3 regions of the Lawsonibacter asaccharolyticus genome follow, and region 2 is predicted to be linked to each of the others. Evidence: riboswitches for the same ligand, from Rfam matches in the RefSeq annotation. Region 2 holds a riboswitch; each other region holds the start of a gene.
The links. Region 2 has a riboswitch for thiamine pyrophosphate ahead of thiW (energy coupling factor transporter S component ThiW). Riboswitches for the same ligand answer to the same signal wherever they lie in the genome.
Positions count from the first base shown of each region.

Region 1: linked by a shared signal. The riboswitch ahead of L9O85_RS15040 (energy-coupled thiamine transporter ThiT) and the one ahead of thiW (energy coupling factor transporter S component ThiW) in region 2 are both predicted to bind thiamine pyrophosphate.
Region 3: linked by a shared signal. The riboswitch ahead of thiM (hydroxyethylthiazole kinase) and the one ahead of thiW (energy coupling factor transporter S component ThiW) in region 2 are both predicted to bind thiamine pyrophosphate.

Region 1 is NZ_CP091870.1:3,109,513-3,114,642, forward strand. It holds gene L9O85_RS15025 (anti-sigma factor family protein) at 1-615, opposite strand, end outside; gene L9O85_RS15030 (RNA polymerase sigma factor) at 612-1,073, opposite strand; gene L9O85_RS15035 (HAD-IIB family hydrolase) at 1,176-1,982, opposite strand; gene L9O85_RS15040 (energy-coupled thiamine transporter ThiT) at 1,993-2,553, opposite strand; TPP riboswitch at 2,622-2,736, opposite strand; gene L9O85_RS15045 (Gfo/Idh/MocA family protein) at 2,929-4,071, shown strand.
Region 2 is NZ_CP091870.1:2,990,153-2,995,282, forward strand. It holds gene ftsH (ATP-dependent zinc metalloprotease FtsH) at 1-1,574, shown strand, start outside; TPP riboswitch at 1,665-1,771, shown strand; gene thiW (energy coupling factor transporter S component ThiW) at 2,077-2,595, shown strand; gene L9O85_RS14515 (winged helix DNA-binding domain-containing protein) at 2,702-3,883, shown strand; gene L9O85_RS14520 (ABC transporter permease) at 4,173-5,130, opposite strand, start outside.
Region 3 is NZ_CP091870.1:2,234,073-2,239,202, reverse strand. It holds gene L9O85_RS10705 (phosphate ABC transporter substrate-binding protein) at 44-922, opposite strand; gene L9O85_RS10700 (DUF378 domain-containing protein) at 1,136-1,348, opposite strand; gene cdd (cytidine deaminase) at 1,418-1,816, opposite strand; TPP riboswitch at 2,372-2,477, shown strand; gene thiM (hydroxyethylthiazole kinase) at 2,548-3,372, shown strand; gene thiE (thiamine phosphate synthase) at 3,359-4,000, shown strand; gene L9O85_RS10680 (HAD family hydrolase) at 3,997-4,656, shown strand; gene thiD (bifunctional hydroxymethylpyrimidine kinase/phosphomethylpyrimidine kinase) at 4,945-5,130, shown strand, end outside.

The DNA.
Region 1 (5,130 bases), 120 kb from region 2:
GGCCAGATACCAGACCTGATCCGCCCCGCCGTCGAAGGGGAGGGGGATCACCGTCCCGTGTCTGGTGTCCAGAACGATGCCGTTGTTGATCCCCACACTTTCGTGGTATGGGGAGCCGGGAGAGAGATACCGGGTCCACAGGCTGCCGGTATAGCAGAGATAGACCCTTCGGATGGTCTCCCCGCCCTCCTCCGTCACCCGGAACAGGACCTCCAGGCCGGCGTAATCCCGGCCCAGATATTTCATGTGGAAAGCCGGCTCCACCTCTTGGATGCGGATATCCTGTGAATAGGGGATGGGTGTCTGGAAGCGAAAGACCAACAGCCAGACCGCCACGCCCAGGGCTGCCGCACCGGCCAGCACCCGAGCGGAGAAACACAGCTTTTTCCTTCTCAGCTGCCTTTTTACCCCGGCCAGCACCCGGGCCTTCGACTGCTCCCGGTCCTGCTCTGGCGGGGGCAGCGGGTCTTCCCGGCGCAGCTCCTCCAGCCGGGCACGGCAGAGGGGACAGTTCTCCACATGCTCCTCCACCGCCCGGCGGCTCTCCTGGCTGCAGATTTGGTCCACGTACAGGGGCAGCAGATCCTGGATCATGGGACAGGGCTGATTCATCATAATGCCTCCTTGATTTTTAGTCTGGCCCGGTGAAAAGTGACCCGGGCCCAGCTCTCCGTCTTATGGAACAGTGCTCCTATCTCCCGGAAGGACAGCTCCCCCAGCACCCGCAGGGCAAAGACCTCCCGATAGGGCTCGGGCAGGCTGTGGAGTACCTGGTGGACTTCCATGGCAGTCTCCTTCTCCGCCAGCCGCTCCTCCGGCCCCTCCTCCCGGAGCTCCGGCTCCGGCTCCCGCCTTCTCTGCCTGCGGCAGTGGGTCAGCCAGGCGTGCTTGGCGATCTGGCACAGCCAGACCCGCAGGGTACACTCCCCCCGGAACTGGCCGATATGCTCCAGCGCCCGGAAAAAGGTCTCCTGGGTCAGCTCCTCCGCCAGTACCGGGTCCCGGCACAGGGCCAGAGAAAATCGGTAGACGTCCTCCAGATAGTCCCGGTAAACTTCTTCAAAATCGATCACGCCCTCACCTCCCTTTCCACAGATAAGACGGCATCTCCCCCATTTCGTTACAAAAGATCCACCGCCATTTTTTGGCGGTGGATCTTTCTCTTTCCAATATTTTTAATATCGCTGCTCCAGGATCTCCACGATATCCCCGATCACGCCGTCGTCGCAGTGACACAGGATATGGGCTCCCCAGTCCTTCACCTCCTGGGCACAGTTGGCAGGGGCAAAGGGGACGGCGGACAGTGCCATCATGGGGATGTCGTTCTGGTTGTCTCCCACGCAGTAGATATTTTCTCGGGCGATCCCCAGCATCTGGGCCAGCCGGGCCACCATTCCCCCCTTGTTGCACCCATGGTCGGTGATCTCCAGGTACACGTGGTTGGAAAAAATAGCCTCATACCGGCGGGGGAAGTGGTCCAGAAGCCAGCTCTGCACCTCCTTCAGCACCCCGTGGTCCTGCTGGAGGATGGCTTTGGTCCAGGGCGTAGGCATCTCCCGAATGGGACAGACGGTGTAGTCGGTGCCCACCTTTTTCATGTGCAGGTCTGTGATCCAGTTGGGTCGGAACACATAGATATCCTCCCCGTGGTAGGCCTCCATCCCCAGCTGTGGAAATGCCTCCATCACCCCATCCAAGTCCTGAGGCGCACTGGGAGACAGATAGGTCTGCACCAGAAATTCGTCTTTTTGGAAGTCATAGATGGCCGACCCGTTGGAGAGGACCACCGGGGCATTGACGGGGGCCAGATGGACATAGGGAGCGAAGGTCCGGTGGGCGCGGCCGGTGGCCACGGTAAAACGCCCCCCCTGGGCGAGGAAGCGGTCCAGGGCCTCCAAATTCCGCCGGGGCACCTGACAGTGGCTGTCATACAGCGTGTCGTCAAAATCACTGACCAGCAGGACACCGTCGAATTTTCCCAAAGAAAAAACCTCAATTCTGTTTCGTCAGCAGCTTCTGCCGCAGAGCGGGGACGGACTGAAAGATCCCCAGAACGATCAGGTTGACCACAGTCACGAGAACGATCAGCACGCCGTTAAAGATCATGGAGTAGACCCAGGGGTCCACCATGGGCAGTCCCAAAAATTCCTCCGGCATATACATATACCACAGCAGGCCGCCGGACAGGGTGAGAGATACCCACCGTCCCAGCCCGGCCAGGATGGTGCCCCACAGCCAGCCCAGCTTCTTCCCCGCGGCAAAGCCGCAGAGGAACACCAGCGTATAAGCCACCACATAGTCCAGCAGCATGGACTGCCAGGATAGAGCGATTCCTCCGCCCAGGAAGAACTGGAGCACACCGTTGACAAAGCAGCAGCTCAGGCTCCAGGCCGGGCCCCAGCGCAGGCAGTAGATCAGGATGGGCACCATGGCAAAGTCCACAGACCCCCCCTGGGGAAAGCGGTACAGCCGGAAGTAGCCCAGGATGGTGGCCAGCGCGATCATCAGCGCGGCCTCCACAAGGGCGCGGGTAGAGCGGGAATGTCGGTTCATCGTCGTTTCCTCCTGAAATCAAGATACCGCAGCACATCCGAACGGGTGCGTGCGGTATGAAGAGGACGACATATGGATCGTTCACTCCCTACGCCGGCATTACCCGGATCAGGTCAAGGGACTGGAGCTGCGATTCGCTTCCATCTCAGCCGGGAATAGCTCCCAGCGCCCCTGTGTTCGATTGTCTGCGGTCAAAGTTATTGTATCCCAAAGGGACGGGCCTTGTCAAGCGTGCTCTTTTCTCTATCCACTCCCCTCTTGTATGTGCCCTTTGAATGGGTCCATGACTGGATACTATTAGACACCTGCCGCCCTGCGTGGTATCCTGAAGACGATTTCTTGTACACTTTACACAATCCGTCAGGAGGTCTCTCTATGAAAAAGCTGCAATTCGCAATGGTCGGGGGCGGGAACGGCGCCCTGATCGGAGATATCCACCGCATCGGGGCCCAGTTCGACGACCTGGCCGAACTGAAGGCGGGCTGTTTCTCCCGCCACTGGGATAAAAATCTGGAGGCCGGAGAGAAATGGGGGGTGGAGCCCGGCCGCATCTATCCCGACTACCACACCATGCTGGAGGAGGAAGCCAAGCGCACCGGGGAGGACCGGCTGGACTTTGTGGTGGTGGCCACCCCCAACAACACCCACTACGAGATCGTCAAGGACATCATTGCCCACGGCTTCCACATTGTCTGCGACAAACCCGTCACCTTCACCAGCCGGGAGTCGGAGGAGCTGAAGGCCCTGGCCCAGGAAAAAGATCTTCTGTTCGGCGTGTCTTACAGTTATGCCCACTACGCCATTCTGGAGCAGGCCAAAAAGATGATCGCTGACGGGGTGCTGGGAAAGATCCACACCATCGCCGCCGAGTATCCCCAGGAATGGGTGGGGCTGAACACTGCCCTCCGGGGAAAGGACGGCCTGACCTGGCGGGTCGATCCGGCCATCTGCGGCCCCTCTGGAGTGATCGCGGACATCGGCACCCATGTGGAGTATCTCATCAGCAAGGTCACCGGCCTCAAGCCCGTGCGGGTGCTGGCCCGCCTGCGCTCCATCCCGGATTATGTGCCGGTGGAGAGCGATGCCCAGGTGCTCATCGACTACGACAACGGGGCAGCGGGCATCTTTTGGACCTCCTTCGCCATGGTGGGCAAGAGCTGCTGCATGAAGGTGCGCATCTACGGCGACAAAGGGGGCATGGAGTGGAACGCCCACGATTTCATGGAGCTCCGGGTGGACATCGCCGGACAGCCCACCCAGATCTGGTCGGCCAATTATGACTACTGTGATCCCCAGGCCCGGAAGTCCTGCCGCCTCCCCAAGGGGATGCCGGAGGCCTTCCACTCCCTGTTCGCCAACTTCTACCGGGGTTACTGTTCCCATCTGCTGTCCCGGAAGGAGGGCAAAGATGAGCGGCCCTTCCCCTACTCCGATATCGATGACGGCATCCAGGGGCTGAAATTTATCGAGGCCTGCCTGAAGAGCCAGGAGGACGGGAACGTCTGGACCCAGGTGTGAGCAAAGGATATCAAAAACAGGGCCCGGGAAAACCACAGGGTTTTTCCGGGCTCTCTTCTGACCCTAGAAAATTTTCCACAGGAGGCCGGTGGGCCCTGTGGAATGGTCGATGTGAAACGGCGGGCGCGCTTTGCGCGCCCCTACGCAAAGACCGAAGGGGACCCCGTAGGGGCGGCTTCCAGCCGCCCGAAAAGCCTTCCCCCCACAGGGGGGAAGGTGTCACGGCATATGCCGTGACGGATGAGGGGTCTTTCTACCCCCGTCCCTGTCCCAGAGGGGTTCTGTCCTGCGGGGCGGAACCCCTTTCGGGCATCCTTCGGATGAAAACGGGCAGGGGCAAGACCCGTCCCTACGTAAAGACCAGGGCCGCTCGTGGAAAACGGCGGGCGCACAATGCGCGCCCCTACGCAAAGACTGAAGGGGACCCCGTAGGGGCGGCTTCCAGCCGCCCGAAAAGCCTTCCCCCCACAGGGGGGAAGGTGTCACGGCATATGCCGTGACAGATGAGGGGTCTTTCTACCCCCGTCCCTGTCCCAGAGGGGTTCTGTCCTGCGGGGCGGAACCCCTTTCGGGCATCCTTCGGATGAAAACGGGCGGGGCTTGCCCCGCCCCTACGTAAAGACCAGGGCCGCTCGTGGAAAACGGCGGGCACACAATGCGCACCCCTACGCAAAGACTGAAGGGGTCCCCGTAGGGGCGGCTTCCAGCCGCCCGAAAAGCCTTCCCCCCACAGGGGGGAAGGTGTCACGGCATATGCCGTGACGGATGAGGGGTCTTTCTACCCCCGTCCCTGTCCCAGAGGGGTTCTGTCCTGCGGGGCGGAACCCCTTTCGGGCATCCTTCGGATGAAAACAGGCGGGGGCAAGACCCGCCCCTACGTAAAGACCAGGGCCGCTCGTGGAAAACGGCGGGCGCACAATGCGCACCCCTACGCAAAGACCGAAGGGGACCCCGTAGGGGGCGGCTTCCAGCCGCCCGAAAAGCCTTCCCCCCACAGGGGGGAAGGTGTCACGGCATATGCCGTGACGGATGAGGGGTCTTTCTACCCCTGTCCCTGTC
Region 2 (5,130 bases):
ACCCTGACCGGACCCAGCGCCTCTATGAGAATGGGGCCCAGTTCCAGGAGATCGACACCCAGCCCGGCCTGCTCACCTCCATCCTGGTGGGCTGGGTCCTGCCCCTGCTCCCCTTCCTGCTCATCGGCTGGTTCATCAACAGACGGATGAAAAAATCCATGGGCGGCGACGGCATGATGTTCGGCATGGGCGGCGGCTCTAATGCCAAGATGTATGTCCCCTCATCCACTGGAATCCGCTTTGCCGACGTGGCCGGCGAGGACGAGGCCAAGGAACTGCTCAGCGAGATCGTGGACTTCCTCCACGACCCGGAGAAGTACCGCCAGATCGGCGCCAAGCTGCCCAAAGGCGCCCTGCTGGTAGGCCCTCCGGGCACCGGCAAGACCCTGCTGGCCAAGGCGGTAGCCGGCGAGGCCAACGTGCCCTTCTTCTCCATTGCCGGCAGCGAGTTCGTGGAGATGTTCGTGGGCCGGGGTGCCGCCAAGGTGCGGGACCTGTTCAAGCAGGCCAATGACAAGGCCCCCTGCATCGTGTTCATCGACGAGATCGACACCATCGGCAAGAAGCGGGACGGCCAGATCGGCGGCAATGACGAGCGGGAGCAGACCCTGAACCAGCTGCTCACCGAGATGGACGGCTTTGACGGCTCCAAGGGCGTGGTGGTGCTGGCCGCCACCAACCGCCCAGACAGCCTGGACCCCGCCCTGCTGCGCCCCGGCCGGTTCGACCGGCGCATCCCGGTGGAGCTGCCCGACCTTCAGGGCCGCATCGATATCCTGAAGGTCCACGCCAAGCAGATCCGTCTGGCGGAGGACGTGGACTTCGAACCCATTGCCAAGACCGCTGCCGGGGCCTCCGGCGCAGAGCTGGCCAACATCGTCAACGAGGCCGCTCTGAGGGCGGTGCGGGCAGGCCGCCCCTACGCCACTCAGGAGGACTTGCAGGAGAGCGTGGAGGTGGTCATCGCAGGATACCAGAAGAAGAGCCGGGTGCTCTCCGACCAGGAGAAGAAGATCGTGGCCTACCACGAGACGGGCCACGCCCTGGTAGCCGCCCTCCAGACCCACTCCGCCCCGGTGCAGAAGATCACCATCATTCCCCGCACCTCCGGCGCGCTGGGCTATACTCTCCAGGTGGACGACGGCGACCATTTCCTCATGTCTAAGGATGAGCTGCTGAACAAGATCGCCACCTATACCGGCGGCCGGGCCGCCGAAGAGCTGGTCTTCCACTCCATCACCACCGGGGCCTCCAACGACATCGAGCAGGCCACCAAGCTGGCCCGGTCCATGATCTCCCGCTTCGGTATGAGCGACGAGTTCGGCTTCGTGGCCTTTGAGACGGTGAGCAACCAGTACCTGGGCGGGGATGCTGCCCTGGCCTGCTCCCCGGGGACCCAGGCCCGCATCGACCGGAAGGTGACGGAGATGGTGGACACCCAGTACCAGAAGGCCATGGACCTGCTGAAAACCAACGAGGAAAAGCTCCACCAGCTGGCCCAGTACCTCTATGAGCACGAGACCATCACCGGGCGGGAGTTCATGGAGATCCTAGAGGGACAGCGGGAGGTCTGACAGACGGCCTTCTCCTTCCCTCCAGGGTCCGCCGCGCCAGGGTCCGAAAATTTTTCTTGACAAACCGGGCCTCCGGGCCCATAATACAGTTGCAAAAGACAGGGGAGCCTGCGGCAGCGGGCTGAGAGGAAGCTGAGCGCTTCGACCCTTCACCTGATGTGGGTCATGCCACCGTAGGGAGTCATGCTGGCCGTGACCAGACGGGGTGCCCACCGGGCACCCCGTCTTTTGATCCTTTCCGAAGGGAGCGTGAGGAGACACATCGGCGCCCCGGCCTGGCCGGGAGCGGGCAGAGGGGGAGCGCCCTGTGCCCGGGCCGCATACAGCAGCGATGGGAAGCCGTGTTCCGGCGTGAGAGGGGGCCAGTAAGCCCCGACCGAACCCAGGGAGGACCCTGTCTGTCCTTCCGGGACCCGATTTGTGGCCCCTCGGGGCCGGAAAAAGGGGAGACGCTGTCTGCTTTTGTGTGTTTCCCCATCCATTTTGAAAGGAGCACTTTCCCATGAATCAGAGCAACACCAAAAAGCTGGCCATTGCCGGCATTCTGTGCGCCGTGGCGGTGGTGGGCAGCCTGTTCACTTTCCCCGTCCTGGCCAGCAAGTGCGCCCCCATCCAGCATATGGTCAACGTCCTGTGCGCTGTCCTGCTGGGCCCCTGGTACGGAGTCGGGGTGGCTTTCGGCGCCAGCCTGATCCGAAACCTGCTGGGGCTTGGCACGATCATGGCCTTCCCAGGCAGCATGTGCGGCGCCCTGCTGTGCGGACTGGTGTTCTGGAAGACTCGGAACCTCCCCGCCACCCTGGTGGGGGAGGTCTTCGGCACCGGCATCATCGGCGGCCTGGCCGCCTATCCCGTGGCCATTCTGTTTACCAGCGCAGACGCCGCCACGGTGGCTTTCTACGCCTACATCGTCCCCTTCCTCATCTCCACTGTGGCCGGTGCCATTCTGGCCGGCATCCTGGTTGCCGCCCTGGGGCGGACCGGGGCCCTGTCCTCCATGCGGACCGCCCTGGAGCGCTGAATCCCCACTTCTTTTCCCGGCCCGCAGAGCGGGCCGGTTTTTTTTGCTTTTTTGCCTCCTCCGGGGTATAATGGGACCAACGACGAGACAAGGGAGGTCTTTTCCCATGGACATCACCCCGGAACAGGTCCGCGCCCACCGGCTGCGGGCCCACCATCTGGACCGCCGGTATCCCGCCAGCCGGATACTGGAGGTTGCGGGGGCCTGCGGGCTCCAGAACTCCCCGCCCGGCGGGTGGGAGACTGCCCTCTTCCAGCGCCTGGAGGGCTGTTCCCTCCCCCTCCTCCGAGACGCCCTGTACCGGGACCGGGCCCTGCTCCAGGCCTGGAGCATCCGGGGCGTGCCCCTGGTCTTTCCCGCCGGGGAGAGCGGCGTCTTTCTCTCCCCCCTTCTGGCCCGGGAGGGGGAGTGTCCCTGGATCTACACCCGGGGGATCACCGCGGCCCTGGACTTTGTCGGCATGTCCTTCGACGAGGCCCACGCCCGGGTGCGGGAGGCCGCCCGCTGCCTGGACGGGACCACCGTCCGCAGCAAGGAGGCCCTGGACCAGCTGCTGGCTGACCGGGTCGGGGAGCAGCTCCCGCCGGAACAGCGGGCCCTGTGGGACTCCCCCTCCATGTACGGCCGCCCTGACAGGCAGACCGTGGGAGGCGCCGCTGTCTCCTTTCTCCTCCGCCCCTGCTCCTTTGCCTCTCTGGTGGTGTTCGGCCGCCGGGAGGAGAACAGTCCCACCTTTACCTCCTTCCGCCGCTGGCTGGGCCGGGAGCCCTCCCCCTGCCCTCAGGGGGAGGCGGAGCTGGTGCGGAGATTTCTCCACTGCTACGGCCCCGCCGCCCCCGCCGATCTCCAGGCCTGGCTGGGCAGCTCTCCCCAACAGGCGAAGCGGCTCTGGTCCGCCGCCGCAGAGGAGATGGAACCGGTCCGGGTGCTGGGCCGGACCCGCTGGGCCCTGATCCGGGACCGGGACAGCCTCACCGCTCCGCCGGAGCAGCCCGGCCGCCTGATCCTGCTGGGGCCCCACGACCCCTATCTGGACCTGCGGGACCGAGCCCTGGCCCTGGAGGACCCCGCCCGCCAGCGCCAGGTCTGGCGGACAGTCTCCAACCCCGGCGCCGTTCTGAAGGATGGGCGCGTGGCCGGCATCTGGACCGGAAAAGCGGTACAGGGACGACTAGAGTTCTCCCTGTCCCTGTGGGAGCCCCTCTCTCCTGGAGCGCGTCGGGCCCTGGAGCGTGAGGCGGGGGCCTACGCCGCCTTCCGGGGCCTGGAGCTGAGTTTCCTGCCCTAATCGCGGGGCCGCCTGATCCGCAAGCTGAGCAGCTGTGCCCTACGGGCGGTGCTAATCAGTTTACGAACAAGCCTCGCAAAGTTCGCGCCCGCAGGCGCGAATCCAGTTCTGATCTGTTTTCCCCGGCGACATGTGCGTCGGGGAAAACACCTCTCAGGCTGCAAGTGCGGGGTTTGTCCGCCTGCGGCGGACAAACCCTGCGCGCGGCAGACTACATCTTTCTCGAAAAAGTGGCCTTGCCACTTTTTCGACCCTCTCAGCGCCGCCCATCGGGCGGCGCTGCTGCTGTTCATTCCACTGTCTTCAGCGACTCCACCATATCCAGCTTTTTCAGCTTCCGGTGGGCCGCCAGATTGACCACCAGGGAGAAGACGGCGGTGAGTACCCCGGCGTAGAGATAGCTGGACAGGGCCAGTGTCCGCCCGAACATGAGCAGGTCGATCTCCACTGTCAGCACCAGCCACTGGTGGAGCAGCTTCCCCATCCCCATCCCCAGGGCCACGCCGAACACCGTGAGGATCACGTTCTCCCGGTAGATATAGGCGGACAGCTCGCCGTCGTAGAAGCCCAGCACCTTCAGGGTGGCCAGCTCCCGCATCCGCTCGGTGATGTTGATGTTGGTCAGGTTGTAGAGCACCACGAAGGCCAGGGCCGCGGCGCACACGATGATGAGGACCACGGCGTAGTCCACGCTCTCCAGACTGGAGGTGAATACCTCCCGGGTGGCCGCCACCTGGGACAGGGTGGTGACGCCGTCCAGCCCCACCAGCTCCGCGTCCAGGGCCTCCGCCCCTTCAGCGGGGTAGGCCGCCAGCACCTGGTTCTCCTCCGGCGGCTGGCCATACAGGGTCTGGTAGTAGGCGTCGGTCATGTAGACATAGTGCATGATATAGTGCTCCGTGACATCCGCCACCCGTACCTGGACCCGGCTGTCCCCGTCCAGAGTGAAGGTGTCCCCCGCCGACACCCCCAGCAGAGAGGCCAGCTTCTCCGTCAGGACCACTCCGTCGTCAGGCAGGAGCACCGGCACGCTGTCCGTCCGGTGGCGCAGGGAGACGAAGGGGGCCAGCGCCTCCTGGCTGGGCACCACCTCCACCGTGCAGTCCACCGTGTACCGCTCCGTCTCGGCGGAGGCCGTCTCCGAGCGGCTCACCAGCCATCCGCTCACCAGCTCGGACCGCTCCAGCGCCCCGGTCACCTCCGCCAGCTCGCCGGGGGTCACTCGGTCCACCAGCCCGATCTGGGCG
Region 3 (5,130 bases), 760 kb from region 2:
GCCCCCGGGCTCGGGGGCTTGTTTTGAATTGGATCGGGTGAGCTCAGGCGTTGGCAGACACAGCGCCGGCAACAGCAATGATCTCAGCGGCGTCAGCGCTCATAGCAAAATCCAGGAAAGCCTGGGCTGCCTCGGAGAGCTGGGTGCCCTCCTTGGTGACCATAACGAAGGGACGCTGGATCTCATAGGAGCCGTCCTTCACGGTGTCCTCGGAGGGGGTCACGCCGTTGACCGCCACGGCCTTCACGGTGTCGTCCACGGCGGACAGGGAGGCATAGCCGATGCCGTTGGGGTTGGAGGCCACGTTGCCGATGACGTCGCCGGTGGAGGAATACTCGTTGGTGTACTTACAGGCATCTTCAACGCCCACGATCTCCTCAAAGGCCCCCCGGGTGCCGGAGCCGGCCTCGCGGCCAAAGACCGCGATCTCGGCATCGGCGCCGCCCAGCTCGGACCAGTTGGTGATCTCGCCGGTGAAGATCTGGGCGATCTGCTCCACGGTCAGGTCGGTCACGCCGTTCTCGGGGTTGACAACCACGGCCACGCCGTCCAGGGCTACGATGTTCTCTACGGCGCCGTTGCTCTTCTCTTCGTCCTTCAGGGCACGGGAGGCCAGTCCCAGGTCCACGGTGCCGTCGATGGCGGCCTGGATGCCGGTGCCGGAGCCAGTGCCGGAGTAGTTGACGGTCACATCGGGGTTCTGCTCCATAAAAGCCTCAGCCAGGGCCTTGACCACGCTCTCCATGGAGGTGGAGCCGTCTGTGTTCACGGTGCCGCTGAGGGTGGTGGTCTGGGATTGGACAGGGGTGGAGCTGGCGGCGGGGGTGCTGGTGGGAGTGGAGGTGGTCCCATTGGAGCCGCAGCCGGCCAGCAGGCCGGCCATCAGGGCCAGAGACAGCCCCATGCAAGTCAGTTTTTTCATGTAAGATCTTCTCCTTTATTGCATTCGTTTTGTGTTTCATCTGGAGTACAGGGCTCAGTATAAAAAAGAAATGTAAAATGCGAAACAGCGGATATGTTAAATCTGCGTAAAGTGCGGTAAAATCAGAGAGTAAAAATGTAAAATACCGGCCGCCGGGACTTCCGGCGGCCGGTTTGGAATATCACATGTTCTGAATGGAACGGTGGACTGGCCTCAGCTCCGCTCCTCCACGGGGTCCTTGTCCCGGAAGAGCAGAGAGATGCACCACACGGCGGAAAGACCCACCAGGGTATAGATCACGCGGCTGATCATACTGCCGGAACCGCCGCAGGCGAAGGCCACCAGGTCGAATCGAAACAGACCCACGCTGCCCCAGTTCAGGCCGCCGATGATCAGCAGAGTCAGGGCGATCTTATCCATTATCATGGTTCATACCTCCTCGCATTGGTATTCCGGAGGTAGTTTGGCCAAAAGAGAGCTTTTTATTCCGTCGGTTCAAAAATTAAGGGAGCCCGGCCCGAAGCCGCAGGGCAGCAGGGTGGAGAGCGGGGCGGACTGGAAGGCACCGTCCCCTCGGACGGCCAGGACCCGGAGCTGGGGAGCAAATTCAAACAGCATCTGCCGGCAGGCACCGCAGGGCCAGCAGAAGTCGCTTCCCCGGCCGGCGATGGCGATAGCGGTGAAGCCGCCGGTGCGGCCCTCGCTCACCGCCTTGACCAGCGCCGTGCGCTCGGCGCAGAGGGTGGAGCCGTAGGCGGCGTTCTCCACATTGCATCCGGTGAACACCGCCCCGTCACTGCACAACAGGGCAGCGCCCACGGGAAAATGAGAATAGGGTACATAGGCCCGCTCCTGCATGGAGACGGCCGTGGAGATCAGCTCAGCATCAGTCATAGTTTGCTCCTTTCTGTGGCGGATATCCGGAAAGCGGGAAGCGCCGGTGCTGCGGAATGCCCCGGCGGGGACCGCAAAGGGAGACATCGCTCTGGGGGAAAAACAGAATGTGAAGGAGAGAGGGCCATATTATAAAACAGAGCGTGAAAAAGACCTGTGGTTTCCTTTACGGTCAGTACAGGCAGAGTCCCTGCATCTCGTCTCTATTTTACCACAGAGACCGGTGCTTCTCAAGGGCCTCCACGTCTCTTCTGCGCCGGGAACTGCCAGGGGATGGCTCCGGCAGTTTGAAAAAAACCGGGTGATCGGAGACCACTGCCTTGCAAAGGACAGGACAACATGGTGGAGTAAAGCAAAAAATTTTGTGCCCTTTGGCGGGAGGAACGCCTTGTTACGCACCCGGGGCCGGCCTGGGAGAAACAGGAACAAGCAGGAGCAAAATAAGACATTTGTTCCAAACAGTGATTTTTTGCAACGACCTATGTGAAAAAAACAAGTTCCTGCTCTTGCCAGAACGGGACACAGAGCTTATAATAAAAAAACGACAGCAGAGAAAAATGACGAAAAGGGAGCTCGCATGACGGGCTGAGAGGGAGCTGTTCGCTCCGACCTGTGACCTGATTTGGGTAATGCCAACGTAGGGAAATATACTTGCGGAACTAGGCCGCGGGGATATCCCGAAGTGGGGTGCCCCGCGGTTTTTGCTGTCTGCGGACAAAGGAGAGAGGGATATGGAGCTGGGAGCCTGCCTGGACCGGGTGCGGGAGCGGAGGCCGCTGATCCACTGCATCACCAACTATGTGACGGCCAACGACGTGGCAAACCTCCTGCTGGCCTGCGGGGCCAGCCCCATCATGGCCGATGAGCCGGAGGAAGTGGAGGAGATCACGGCCCGGTGCGCCGGACTGTGCCTCAACTTGGGAACACCCAGCCGGCGCACCATCCCCAGCCTGATGCGGGCCGGGGTCAAGGCCGGGGAGCTGGGCCGCCCAGTGGTGCTGGACCCGGTAGGGGTGGGGGCCAGCGCCCTGCGTCTCCGCACGGCCCAGGAGCTGATGGCCCGTGTCACCTTTACCGTGCTGCGGGGCAATGTCTCAGAGCTGCGGGCCCTGGCGGGCGGCCAGGAGCACACCCGGGGGGTGGACGCCGGCGGGGCGGACGCAGTGACGGAAGCGGAACTGGAGCGGGGGGTGGCCTTCGCCAAAGGGACCGCCCGCCGCACCGGGACCGTAGTGGCGGTCACCGGGGCCATTGACCTGGTCTCAGACGGGGAGCAGTGCGTCGTGATCCGCAACGGCCGCCCGGAGATGGGGCTGGTCACCGGTACCGGCTGTCAGCTGTCCGCCCTGACTGCGGCCTGCCTGGCCGCCAGCCCGGAGCGCCCCCTGGAGGCGGCCGCCGCCGCGGTGTGCGCCATGGGAGTGGCGGGGGAGCTGGCCTGGGCGAGGATGTCCCCTCAGGACGGAAACGCTACCTATCGGGATCGGATCATTGACGCTGTGTGCCGGATGGACGGCGCGGCGCTGGAGAAAGGAGCCAACTATGAGATGCGATAAAAAGGATTTGCTGCTCTACGGCGTAACGGACCGGAGCTGGCTGGGGGACAGGACCCTGGCCCAACAGGTAGAGGCATCCCTGCGGGGGGGCGCCACCATGATCCAGCTGCGGGAGAAGCATATGGACCGTGGGAGCATTCTGGCCCAGGCCCTGGAACTGCGGGAGCTGTGCGGGCGCTACGGCGTGCCCCTGATCCTCAACGACGATGCGGAACTGGCCCAGGCGGCAGGAGCGGACGGCGTCCACGTGGGCCAGAGCGATATGGAGGCGGGGCGAGTCCGGGCCCTGCTGGGGGAAGACAAACTCATCGGCGTGTCCGCACGCACGGTGGAGCAGGCCCTGGCCGCCCAGGCGGCGGGGGCCGACTACCTGGGGGTAGGAGCCATGTTCCCCACCGGGACCAAGCAGGACACCCGACCAGTGAGCTATGACACCCTGAAGGCCATCTGCGCCGCCGTGGATATCCCTGTGGTGGCCATCGGGGGCATCGGAGCCGGCAATGTGGCGGAGCTGGCGGGGAGCGGCATCGCCGGGGTGGCGGTGGTCTCAGCCCTGTACGCCCAGCCCGACGTGGAAGCGGCCACCCGCTCCCTCCGGGCCCAGGTGGAGCGGGTGGTGGGCCCATGAGGATCGAGGGGGCCATCTTCGATCTGGACGGGACCCTCACCGACTCCATGTACATCTGGAACGAGGCGCCCAAGGCTCTGGTCCGGAAGTTTGGAGGAAAGCCGCCGGAGGACCTGGCCCGGGACATCCGGGAGATGGGGCGGCGGGAAGCCTCGGAGTACATGGTGGATACATTTTGCCTCCCCTGTACGCCCGAACAGGTGATGGAAGGGGTGAACGCCCTGGTGACAGGGGAATACCGGGACAGGGTCCCCATGAAGACGGGGGCGGACACACTGCTGGAGCGGCTGGGAGCCCTGGGGGTCCCCTGCGGCATCGCCACCGCCAGCGAGGCCTTTCAGGCACGGGACGCCATGGTCCGTCTGGGGCTGTGGAAGCACTTCCTGTTCGCCTTCAGTTCCCTTCAGTACGGGCCTAAGACCGGACCGGACCTCTATCGGGCTGCTGCCCGCAGCCTGGGCAGCGCGCCGGAGCGCACGGTGGTCTTTGAGGATGCCCTCCATGCCGCACGCAGCGCCAAACGGGCGGGCTTTCTGGTGGCGGGGGTGTATGACCCCTCCGCCGAGGAGGATCAGGAGGCACTGCGGTGCCTCTGCGACTGGTATCTTCCCCGGCTGGACTCCCCGGATTTCCTGGCAGCATTGGAGCGGGGCTGAGCCGGGAATGGAGCGGGTGCGGCCCGGAGAGGAGGGGCAGAGGAGCACAGTGAGGGATGGCCGTCAGACCGTCCCGAACACAGCAAAAATGGGGGCAGCCGTAAGGCCGCCCAGCCGGGGCGCAGCCCAGCGGAGCGGGTGCGGCCCGGAGAGGAGGAAGGGAGCGCAGTGAGGGATGGCCGTCAGGCTGTCCCGAACAGAGCGTACTTTGCTCCGACGACGCGGCACCTCGGGGGCACCACCTGGTGTCGCGGAACAAAACTTCAATGCGGAGAAAGGAGTTTTCTGATGAAAACAGCATTGACGATCGCTGGGAGCGATTCCAGCGGAGGCGCCGGGATCCAGGCCGACATCAAGACCATGACTGCCAACGGCGTCTACGCCATGAGCGCGGTCACCGCTCTGACGGCCCAGAATACCACCGGCGTCTACGGCATCCTGGAGTCCACCCCGGAATTCCTGGCCAGTCAGCTG